Regions from separate parts of the Cereibacter azotoformans genome, predicted to be linked through region 2. Evidence: riboswitches for the same ligand, from Rfam matches in the RefSeq annotation. Region 2 holds a riboswitch; each other region holds the start of a gene.
What was found. Region 2 has a riboswitch for cobalamin ahead of LV780_RS20990 (nucleotide-binding protein). Riboswitches for the same ligand answer to the same signal wherever they lie in the genome.
Positions count from the first base shown of each region.

Region 1: another riboswitch for cobalamin. It lies ahead of bluB (5,6-dimethylbenzimidazole synthase); the one in region 2 lies ahead of LV780_RS20990 (nucleotide-binding protein).
Region 3: another riboswitch for cobalamin. It lies ahead of LV780_RS18505 (cysteine-rich small domain-containing protein); the one in region 2 lies ahead of LV780_RS20990 (nucleotide-binding protein).

Region 1 is NZ_CP090022.1:543,638-547,435, forward strand. It holds gene LV780_RS17745 (helix-turn-helix transcriptional regulator) at 1-633, opposite strand, end outside; gene csgH (curli-like amyloid fiber formation chaperone CsgH) at 716-1,117, opposite strand; gene LV780_RS17755 (curlin repeat-containing protein) at 1,114-1,488, opposite strand; gene LV780_RS17760 (hypothetical protein) at 1,553-1,915, opposite strand; cobalamin riboswitch at 2,266-2,443, shown strand; gene bluB (5,6-dimethylbenzimidazole synthase) at 2,489-3,181, shown strand; gene LV780_RS17770 (HAD-IC family P-type ATPase) at 3,224-3,798, opposite strand, start outside.
Region 2 is NZ_CP090024.1:30,192-33,989, forward strand. It holds gene LV780_RS20980 (cobyric acid synthase) at 1-119, opposite strand, end outside; gene LV780_RS20985 (cobyric acid synthase) at 116-1,672, opposite strand; gene LV780_RS20990 (nucleotide-binding protein) at 1,669-2,388, opposite strand; cobalamin riboswitch at 2,472-2,683, opposite strand; cobalamin riboswitch at 2,818-3,019, shown strand; gene LV780_RS20995 (hypothetical protein) at 3,141-3,437, shown strand; partial or broken gene LV780_RS21000 (methyltransferase domain-containing protein) at 3,661-3,798, opposite strand, start outside.
Region 3 is NZ_CP090022.1:709,211-713,008, forward strand. It holds gene LV780_RS21975 (hypothetical protein) at 57-182, shown strand; gene LV780_RS18500 (hypothetical protein) at 432-656, shown strand; cobalamin riboswitch at 747-941, opposite strand; cobalamin riboswitch at 991-1,178, shown strand; gene LV780_RS18505 (cysteine-rich small domain-containing protein) at 1,270-1,653, shown strand; partial or broken gene LV780_RS18510 (cobyric acid synthase) at 1,941-2,300, opposite strand; partial or broken gene LV780_RS18515 (IS5 family transposase) at 2,290-2,931, shown strand; gene LV780_RS18520 (alkaline phosphatase) at 2,847-3,269, opposite strand; gene LV780_RS18525 (NAD-dependent epimerase/dehydratase family protein) at 3,424-3,798, opposite strand, start outside.

The DNA of each region.
Region 1 (3,798 bases), on a different replicon from region 2:
CGGCCGCAGCGACAGCCCGCCCGCCCGCGTGTTCAGGTTGACCACCCGCCGGTCCGCATCCACCACGAAGGCGGGAAAGGGCACCAGTTCAAGAAGCCCCGCCATGAAGGGATCGCAGATCGGGTCTTGCGTGGCGAGATCCTCGATCCGCGCCGCACGCACGAGATGGGGGACTTGAGCGCTCAGGAGCCGGCGGCTCGAGTTGCGCATGGCGGCATCGGACCGGCGCGGATAGCGGATCTCGACAAGGATCTGCGCCTTGCCCGAGCGGTTGAGGACCACGCCCGTGCCGCAGTCCAGCTCAGGAGGCGGTGTCGCGTCGGGGGGGCGGTTCCGCGTCAGGTCCGACGCTTCATCCTGGTAGATCCGCCCGACCGGCTGCTGCCAGCGCCCTTCCAGCCAGGGCTCCGGCGGTCTGCGGCGCAGCCGCTCGAGGGTCCCGGGACTCAGATCGCCCCCGCGGTGCTGGATGAAATTGCCCGCGGGGGCGTCGTCATTCTGGCCGATGACGAGGACCGTGGCCTTCGTCGTCGCTTCCGCAAGGAGGTCAAGGATCCCGGCGATCAGATCGCCGTCGAGAGCCCGATCGTAAAGGTCACCGACATGCCCCGGAAGCAGTGGCAGGAGTTCCATGAAACCCTCCGTACTCGCCATTGCTTCGATCGTGGGCGCAGCCAGGGCCCGCGGCATTGACTGCGGTCACCGCGCGGCGCCATCAGGAGGTGAACTGGCACAGTTCCCGGCCATTCGAATGTATGGAAAGGCGCGCCTGGACCGTGCCTGTCCGTCCGGCCATGACCTGAACCCTGCTCAGGACGCTTTGCCTGTGGGGCTCGAGGACGAACCGTCCCCGCTGAACCGTGTTCGAGACGCCGCCCGGCCCGCGCGACGACACGGTGAGATCATATTCGCCCTCGACCCGTCGCGCCGCCCAGGCCAGCCCCGCATATTCCGTCAGGCCGCCGTTCGACGTGATGCGGATCTCGCACCGGATCCAGCCGCCCGCCGCCCCGCCCGACGGTTGCTCCTCGCCCTGCACGGCTGCGCACAGGGACAGGATCGCCGCGCCCGAGGCCAGCATCCGCCGCCCCGCCGCAGGAGGGAACCGAAGGGTCATTTCGGCACCGTGTCGAACTCGACCGTGACGCTCGATCGCGCGTTGCCACCCGTGCGGGACTCGGTCCCGGCCGCCCGCTCGAAGCGGCTTGAGACCTGAAGGCCGGCGAAACCCTGGAAATTGCCCTGCTGGGTGATCGAGCGGACGTGGCCGTCTCCGCTCTGAACGCTGATGGCGACATTGCCCTTGCCGCTTTGCGAGATGGTGGAGCTGTTGTTCGACCCGATCTGCGTGGTCGAGGCGCGGTTGCCCCAGGACCTGTCGCCCCAGGACCTGTCGCCCCAGGATCTGTCGCCCGACGGCATCTCCTGCGCGGCAAGGAGCGCAGGTGTCAGGATCAGGGCCGACGTCATCATCATGAATCTGAGCATGGCATTTCCCCGTTCAGGACTGAGGTTCGCGGCGGCCCCTTCCGGGGCCGCCGGCTGCTCATGTTCAGTCATGCTGATCCGTGATCGACACGTTGCCCACGCCCGACTGATAGGTTTCGGACATATGGCCCCTGACGCCGGACTGGTTCGTCATCGACCCGTTGCCGAAGCCCTTCTGGCCGGTGAACGAATTGTTGCCGATGCCGCGCTGCATCGTCTCGGACAGGTTGTTGAAGCCGCGCTGCATCGTCGTGCTGGAGTTCCCTCCCCCAAGCTGCCCCGAGTACGAGCGGTTCCAGTCCCCACCTTGCGAGGTCATCGAGCCATTGAAGCCCCCCCTCTGCTCGGTGACCGACAGGTTTCCGGCACCGGCGGCGCCGACGGCGAGAAGGCTCAGGGCAACAGCCGAAAGGAAGAGCGTTTTCATGTCCAATCCCCTTGTGAGAAATTCCGATCCTTCTGATCGGCAAGGGGATGGTCCCACCCTGGCCGAGTCGGCGGGGATGGGAAACCGTCATCGGATCAGGCGCGTCGACCGGATCTGCGGTGCAAGTGTCGCTGGCCGGATGCGATTGTGCGTCTCCGCGGTACAGATGCACCGGAAGATGCGCCTGGCTGCGCGATCCGGGCCCCCGAAGGTGGCAGGCCGGAGTGCGGGCGAGACGGGAGCGGCCCTCGCGGTCCATCTGGTGCGGCCCTCGGGCGGGTGCGACTTCGTCCGTCGTTCGGCATGCCTCCGGTCTGTTCGGGGCAGGTTGCACTTCCGCGCCCGATCTGGTCTCAGCTACTGCGTCAGGTGCCGCCCGCGGGCGGAGAATCGGGAAGCCGGTGCGACTCCGGCGCGGGCCCGCCGCTGTGACGGGGATGCCTTGGGCAGGATGCCACCGGTTCGCCGGGAAGGCGCCCGGGGCAGGTGAACCGGAGTCAGAAGACCGGCCTGACAAAGAGGTTCCTGCCGCGTGGACGGCGGCGGGATCGTCATGACCAGAGGATCCGATCCATGTCGGCTTCACCCCTTCCGCAACCCCTTCCTGCCCGCCGCTTCACCGAGGCGGAACGCCAGGCCCTCCACGACATCATCGCCGAGCGCCGCGACGTCCGGGACGAGTTCCTGCCCGATCCGGTCGATCCGGCGGCGCTCCGGCGCGTGCTCGAGGCGGCGCATCTCGCGCCCTCGGTCGGCTTCATGCAGCCCTGGAACTTCATCCTGATCCGCGACGCCGCCCGTCGCGCCGAGGTGCACGCCGCCTTCCGCCGCGCCAATGACGAGGCCGCCGAGCTGTTCCCGGAGGAGAAGCGCGACACCTACCGCTCGCTCAAGCTCGAGGGGATCCTCAAGGCGCCGCTGAACATCTGCGTGACCTGCGACCGCAACCGCTGCGGAGAGGTGGTGCTCGGGCGCACCCACAATCCCGAGATGGACCTCTATTCCACGGTCTGCGCCGTCCAGAACCTTTGGCTGGCGGCGCGGGCCGAGGGGCTGGGGGTCGGCTGGGTCAGCATCTACCGCGAGGAAGAGCTTCGCTCCATCCTCGGCATCCCCGAGGCGGTGAAGATCGTGGCCTATCTCTGCGTGGGTCATGTGGATCGCTTCTATGCCGCGCCCGAGCTTGCGCTGAAGGGCTGGCGCCAGCGGCTGCCGCTGGACGATCTGCTGATGGAGGAAGGCTGGCAGGCCGACCGCGCGCTCTGAGGGACACCGCCGGCCGATCCCTCGGCCGGCGGCCGTGAGGCGTCACGCGGTCCTGCGGCTGTCGCTCCGGGTGAGGCCGAGCCGGATCTGCTTCTCGATCTCGATCAGGGCGAAGAACACCGCGCCCATGGCGATGATCAGAAGCCCATCGGCGATCGGAACCGCCTCGGTGCCCAGAATGCGCTGCAGGAACGGCAGGTAGGTGACGGCAAGCTGCGCCGCCGTCACCGCCACGACGACGATCCAGACCACGCGGGTCCCCCGCACCGCCGCCCATGTCAGCGAGGTGCCGTGGATGTTGCGGATGAAGAAGAGATGGAAGATCTCGAGCACCACGAGCGTGTTCATCGCCATCGTCTGCGCCAGGGCGAGCGGATAGCCGCGGTCGATGGCATAGCTGAAGATGCCGAACACCGCCGCGAGGAACAGGAAAGCCACCAGCACCACATGCCAGACCAGACCGCTCGTCAGGATCGGCATGTCGCGCCGCCGGGGCGGGCGGGACATCGTCCCGGCCTCGGTGGGCTCGAAGGCCAGCGCAAGCCCCAGAGTGACCGCGGTGATCAGGTTGATCCAGAGGATCTGGACCGCCGTCACCGGCAGGGAGAGGCCGGCCA
Region 2 (3,798 bases):
GCCTTGAACGGCGCGACCTGCAGCCCCCGGCGGGCATAGGCGCGGCAGAGGCCCGCCACAGACAGGCTCTTGCCCACGTCCGAGCCGGTGCCGAGCACCATCAGCCGTCGCGCCCTCATCGCGCCAGCGCCAGCAGCGCGTCGAGGTCGAGGGTCGCCTCGACATGGGTCGCCAGCGCGTCCAGCGCCGTCTCGACCTGGCCCGCGTGATCGAGCCCCGAGGCCCGGCCCCCCATCGCCTCCAGCCAGTGCGCGCGGAAGCCGTCGGCGCCGAAGAGCCCGTGGACATAGCTGCCCATCACGCGCCCGTCGGCCGAAACCGCGCCCTCGGCCCGCCCGTCGAGGTCGAGCCACGGCCGGGCAAGGCCGGGGCCGTGCGTCACCCCCATGTGCATCTCATAGCCGGTGACGCGGGCGCCGCTGATCCGGTCGGTCGCCCCGAGCGTCAGAAGCCGCTTCGAACGGCCGATCACCGTCTCGACATCCAGCAGCCCAAGGCCCGGCGTCTCGCCCGGCGGGCCCTCGATGCCATCAGGGTCCGCGACGCTCCGGCCCAGCATCTGGAACCCGGCGCAGATCCCCACCACGCGGCCGCCGCGGCGGTGATGGGCGCGGATGTCGATGTCCCAGCCGTTCGCCACCAGTTCCTGCAGCGCCTGACGGGTGGTCTTGGAGCCCGGGAGCAGCACCACGTCAATTCCCTCGGGGATCGGTTCGCCGGACCGCACCCAGCGCAAATCCACCCCCGGCTCGGACGAGAGCGGGTCGAGATCGTCGAAATTCGCCACGCGGCTGAGTTGCGGCACCGCGATCCGCAGCCCCCCGCCGTCGCTGCGCAGGGGCCGCGCCAGCGCCAGCGCATCCTCGGCCGGCAGCAGCGTCGCGGCATCGAACCAGCGCACCACGCCCAGCAGCGGCCAGCCCGTCTGCGCCGTCATCACCTCGCAGCCCGGCGCATAGAGCGCGAAGTCGCCGCGGAACTTGTTGACGATATAGCCGCGGATGCGCGCGCGTTCCTCCTCGGTGTGCAGCATCCAGCTGCCGACGACCGCCGCCAGCGCGCCGCCGCGGTCGTTGTCGGTCAGCACCACCACCGGCAGGTCGGCCTCGACCGCCAGCAGCATGTTGGCGATGTCCGACCGGCGCAGGTGGACCTCGGTCGCGGCCCCCGCACCCTCGACAATCACCAGGTCGGCCTCGGCCGCCACGCGGGCGAAGCTGTCCATGATGGCGGGCATCATCAGCGGCTTCAGCTCGTGGTAATGCTTCGCCGGCCAGTTCCCCAGCGCGCGGCCGCGCAGCACCACTTGCGAGCCGACCAGCGCCTGCGGCTTCAAGAGCACCGGGTTCATGTGGATGGACGGAGCCACCCCCGCCGCCCGCGCCTGCAGCGCCTGCGCGCGGCCGATCTCGCCGAAGTTCGGCCCGTCCGGTCCCGGCGGCAGGTCGCTGTCGGCGGCGACGGCGGCGTTGTTCGACATGTTCTGCGCCTTGAACGGGGCAACCTTCAGCCCGCGGCGAGCATAGGCGCGGCAGAGCCCCGCCACCAGGAGGCTCTTGCCGACATCCGAACTGGTGCCCTGGATCATCAGCGCCCGCGCGCGCCGCGGCGGGGGCGGGTCGAGCAGCGGCACGTCGATCTGCGGCAGGGCGGGGCGGGGATGGTGGGTCATGCGAACTCCGGGGCGACAAGATGGAAGAACGAGCCGGTGACGAGCCCGCGGCGCGAGCCGGCCTCGGGCACGGGATTGCCCTCGGCATCGGTGACGCGGGCCAGCGGCGCGTCGGGCTGCGCAAGGATGGTGGAATATTGGAACTCAAGGCCGCGCAGCGCCGCGCCCGGCGCATGGCCTGGCATCGGCGCCAGCAGCTCGGCCCGGCGGTAGCCCAGATGCAGCCGCCGCCGCTCGAAGCTGGTGACGAGGCCGAGGAGGCCCGTCATCGTGTGGCGGGTGCCCGAGGCATCCACCAGCGCCTCGCCCAGCACCATGCAGCCGCCGCATTCGCCATGCACGGGGCGGCTTTCGGCGTGGCGGGAAAGGCCCACGCGGAAGGTCGTGGCGGCAGCAAGGCGGCCGGCGTGCAGCTCGGGATAGCCGCCGGGCAGCCAGACCAGATCGGCCTCGGCGCCCGCGTCCATCGCCCAGCCGTCGAGGTTGCAGGACGGCCGCCCCGCCGCCACCCGATGAAAGGCCGGGTCGATGTAGTCCGGCCCGTTCTTGAAGGGCTGCACCGCCAGCCCCGTCTCGCTGAACGCCCGCAAAAGCCCCAGCGTCACCGTGGTCTTGCCCACACCCGAACCGGGCGCGGCGATCATCAGCCCCGGCGGCAGCGGGCCGGGTTGCAATGCACCGGCCTCGCCCGCCGAGGGTATCCCGTCCTTCCGCATCCGAACCTTCCCGTGTCGGAGGAACGACGCGCGACGGCGGCGAGAGCCGGAAACCGGAACCCGTCGCCGGAACACCCCGTCCGGTCAGCTTCATGTGGCTGGCAGGTCTCCCGGCTTGCGGATCCCGGGCGTCTGCCCGACGGGCACCCCGCCTTCCCGGCCCTTGCAGGGCCAGTGGCATCGGGGCGACCTCTCCGTTCACGGTCGCGGGGGCGGCTGCGCCAACGGCCCTTGCAGACCGCATCGCATTCCCTTTTCACCCGCCGAGGCGGGCACCAGCCCGACGCTGCTGCGCTTCGAAATTGTCGATGTCAAATGGACGGATTGCCGCGGATCCAGGGCGCACATTTGACCGTACGATACCTGAACGGTCGGCGGCAGCCGCGCATCCGGTGCCGGCAACCTGCTGTGGACATTGCGCGTGCGGCATGAGAATCTCGTGCTGATGGTGTTCGGCTCTCGCGAGTCGGATGAAAAGGGAATGCGGTGCGCCCTGCCGGGCAAGGCCGCAGCTGCCCCCGCAACTGTGAGCGGCGAGCGAGACCGGAAAAGCCACTGGGCTCTGGCCCGGGAAGGACCGGCCGAGCGGTGACCCGCGAGCCAGGAGACCTGCCATCTCCGGTGCCTTCGCGCACCGCAGTCACCTCAACCCGGGCGGGGCGCCCTGGGGCGGAGACCGCGATGAGCCTGACGCCACACCCGCGATCACCGTTGTCGACCAGCGCTCCGCCACCTGCGCGGAGGGCGCATCGTTGCTCGAACTGACAATCCATCAACTTCATGCCGATGTCCCGCCCGAACGGGCGCGCGAACTTGCGATGCTCGGCTACATGCAGTGGCTCGGCGGACTGCCGGCCGGTGCAAGCTACGTCGCCGAGGCTTGCCGGGCACTGGCCAAGGCTGCGCCCTTCGTTGCCACGGCACCGGGCGTGCAGGCGTTCTGCACCATTCTCGCCCTGTCGATCGCAAGGCCGCTGGCGCCGCTGGATCTCGCGCTTCCCGCCTCACGCCGTCGCGGCGGCGCGCGGATGCGCCGTGCGGCGCTCTGATGGCAGAACCTCGAGGGACACTCGAGGGACAGAGGAAGCCAGCCGCGCCAGCCTGACAAGTCTCGGCTGCGCCCGCAGCGGCGAGGAGATCGGCCTCTGGGCGGCGCCTCGGAGGCCGAGCGAGCGGCGATCTGAAACGCGCTGCCGGCGAGGTGCGACGCGCTCGGGATCGCCTGCCGGCGCCTGCCGCTGGGAGCGCAGGAGATCCGTGACTTCCCGGCTTGCCGGCGTGCTTCGCCCGCGCGACCGCCAGCATCGGCTCGGAGAAGTCGAGCGCAGTCACGTCGTGGCCAAGGTCGTGGACCAGCCGCGTCACTTCGCCGGTACCGCAGGCCAGTTCCAGCACTCGTGCGGGCGCGGG
Region 3 (3,798 bases), on a different replicon from region 2:
GCCGCATATCGTGCCCGCACCTGCTCTACACCGGCGTCACGCGGGGGCGGAAGCTGGTGGTCCTCGTCGGCCAGCCGAAGGCGATCGCGATGGCGGTGAAGAACGTCACCGGTCGCCGGCGCTGGTCGCGCCTCGCCGAGTGGCTGGCGGGTGTCGAAGGGAGCTGCGGGCATGATGCGTGAGCTGCCTCACGGGCTCCGTAAGGCATCTCGCGAAACTGGCCGGAGCGGCACCAACGCGTAGAAGCGACAAGCAGCGCAAGCACCATGGCCCCTCCGGCCGGGTTGTGGTCGAGGCAGCGCCGCGGGCGGCCGCGCAAGATGTCGTCGAGGTGCCGGAGCAGGCGCGCCGGGCGGGCAACTAAATCGGCAGAGCGCGCGTGGCGGGGACCGAGAAACCCCCAGGCGAGGCTGAAAAGCACCAGCGCGAGGATGAGGAAGCCGCTCCAAGGTCTCGCGCTTGAAACCTCCTCGGAGGGTGGCACGATGCTCGGAGCGCTGGAACTGAAGGGCAAGGCGCTGATCCTGCGAGTCAATTCGAAGGAGCGCGCGCGCTCGTGGGTCAGGGTCAGGGCTCGGGCCGCCGCCATCATGTTGCCGTGGAAGATCACGGATCGGTGCCTTTCATCGGAGGCGGCCGAAGAGGACCGCGGGTGAACGGACGAACGGGATGAGAAGGCTCGGGCGCGCGCTCCGGCCCGCCCGGGCCAGACGCGCACCCCGGCGTCCGGTCGAAGCCGCGCGGCCGGGGCCGGCGGGCGATCGGCAGGTCTCCTGGCTCACGGGGCTCTGCTCGGCCGGCCTTCCCGGGGGGCAGTGGCATCTTCGGCGTCGCTCGCCGCTCGCAAGTGCGGGGGCAGCCGCGGTTTTGCCCCATCTGGGCGCGCCGCGTTCCCTTTCAGCCCCCGGACGCCCGAAGGAACCGATCATGCGCCTGTCAATCGCAAAGCGCCGGCGCCTGAGGGGCGGTTGACACCGGCGGCCCCCCGCCGCATCGTCGCGGTGCCCTGGTTCCCGCGGTGATCCCGCGGGCGAAGAGGGAAGCCGGTGCAACTCCGGCGCTGCCCCCGCAACTGTGAGCGGCGAGCCATCTGCCATGCCACTGGCCCCATGGGCCGGGAAGGGGCAGCCGGCGTCCGAGCCGCGAGCCAGGAGACCTGCCGGGCCTTGACGACCATCCCGGGCGGCGGGCCCGGAGGCATGGGCCCGTGCGCTCGCGCCGGGATCAGCCACCCTTCCGCCTTCCGGTCAAGCGACCGAAGGAGTGGCCATGGAGCCGAAAGACACAACCCTGAACGAGGCCTTCAAGGGCTTCACCAACCGCGACTGCCCGTTCCTGCCCTGCCATCCGGGGGTGAAGCGCGCGTTCAACTGCCTGTTCTGCTACTGCCCGCTGATCGCCTACGACTGCCCCGGGCCGTATGAGATCTATACCGACCGCAACGGGCTGGTGCGCAAGGACTGCTCGGCCTGTACCCTGCCGCATGACGGCTACCAGCAGTCGTGGAACTTTATCCAGAAGTGGCTGGAATTCCCGCAGCCCTGGTCGGGCCAGCCGCAGACCGACCCGCCGACGCCGCGACCTCGGCCGGTTGAAGGGGCGACCGAGGCCGTGGCCGAGGCGCATCGCCGCCACCGCGAGGGCGAGGTGTGACGTCGCGCGGCGGCGCGGCAAGGGCTACCGGCACGACGCGGTTCGGCGGCTGACCGAGGGGCCGTCGCCGTGCCGCCGGTTGGCCAGCGCGCGGATCTCAACAGCGCGTCGAGGTCGAGGTCCGGCTCGATCCCGTCCGCCAGCCGGTCAAGCGCCGTCTCGATGCGCGCGGAATGGTCCCCGGCCGATCCCGCAGCCCCCAGGGTGCGCAGCCACTGCGCCCGGAAGGCGCCGGAGCCGAAGATTCCGTGCAGGTAGGTGCCCGCGACGCGACCATCCTCCGAGAGCGCGCCCTCGGGCCGGCCGTCCAGACTCAGCCAGGGACGGTCAAGGCCGGCGCCGGTGGTCATCCCCATGTGCATCTCGTAGCCGGTCACCCGCGTTCCGCTGATCGCGTCCGTCGCGGTGATCTCGCAAAGCCGCTTGGACGGGCCGATCCCGGTGTCGATGTCCAGAAGTCCAAGGCCCTCGGTCTCCCCCGGCGGCCCCTCGACCCCGTCCGGATCGCGCACCCGGCGCCCCAGCATCTGGAAGCCCGCGCAGAGCCCCATGGCCCGGCCGCCGTGGCGCTGCTGCCCCCGAGGCTCGCGCGGCCAAAGCTGCCGGCGCGGCGTTGTTGCAGAACACTGAGCGTGAAGGATGCACATCACCCTGAAGGTGCAGATCCCGTATCGCCGTGCCGACGGACCGCTGAACCTGCTGGTGGACAGCACGGGTATCAAGTTCCTTGGTGACGGAAAATGGCAGGCCCGCAAGCATGGTGTTCAGGGACGGCGCCAATGGCGCAAGGTCCATCTGGCCATGGACACCGCCACATCCGACGTGCGCGCGGTCGAGTTCACGCCCAGTCGGGAAGGCGATAGCCCCGTCCTGCCAGACCTCCTTGACCAGATCCGGGTCGACGAAGCCATCGGCACCGTGACCGCGGACGGCGCCTATGATACCCGCCGCTGCCACAGCGCCATAATCGCACGGGGTGGCACGGCTATCATTCCGATCCGCAAGAATGGCAGATTGTGGAAGGAGAATTGCCCCGCGGCTCGAGCCCGCAACGAAATCCTGCGCGCCACGCGTTACTACGGCCGGGCGTTCTGGAAACGGTGGACGGGATACCACGTCCGCAGCCGCGCCGAGGCCAGGATGCGCTGCCTCAAGTCCTTCGGCGAGCGCATCGCCGCGAGAGACCCCGACCGTCAGGCAGCCGAAATCCACATCCGCATCGCCCTCATCAACCGTTTCAACGCCCTCGGCACCGCCGAGATCGCCCGCGTGGCATGAGCATCCGTGGGGTAAGGGGCAGTTAAGCCCCAGGCCTGAGTTCTGCAACAACGCCGGTTTGCGGTGACGATGATCAGCGTGTCCTCGGCGCGGGTCAGTTCCATGGCCTTGGCAATCGCATCGGCGAAGGCCTTGCCGTCCGTCAGGGTGCGGTAGAGGTTGCCGTCGTGCTTGGCATGATCGACCCGCCCGGCCTTGATGTTGAGGTGGAAGCCGTTGCCGTTCTGCGACAGCGACATGATCGCCGCTTCGGTCATCTCGGCCAGCGACGACTCGCCGGTGACCTCGAGCGCCGGAAGTCCTCCGACGCCGGCAGAAAGGCCGCTCGATTTCCGCATGCGCCCCCGTCCGGCATCATGGCCCTGAGAATGGGGTCAGGCCATGGCTCCGGCCCGAGCGGGCGCCGCGGGGCCGGTGGTCGGCCTCTCTTCGTTGCCGGCCTGAAGCGCCTCGGTCGTGCGGACCCAGCGCCAGCTCTCCGCCAGCCCCTCGTCAAGGCCGATCCGGGGCGCCCAGCCGAAGGCTTCGCGCGCGCGAGAAATGTCGAGTACCACGCGGGGGACGTCGAACGCGCGGCCGGGCCGACAGAGCGGGCGGACGGGCGGGCCGCCCGAGGCGCGCACGGTCCGATCGATCCCGGCGAATCTCGGCCACCGAGGTGCCGGTGCCGCTGCCCGCGTTGAAGCATCCCGAGGTGTGCGAGCGGAGGGCACGGACGCAGAGTTCGGCCAGATCCCGCACATGGATGAAGTCGCGCGTCACCTGACCGTCGCCCCAGACCTCGACCGGCTCGCCGCGCGCGGCGCGCCAGAGGTGGGTGCCGATGATGCCCTGGATGCCGGCATGACTCTGCCGCGGGCCATAGGG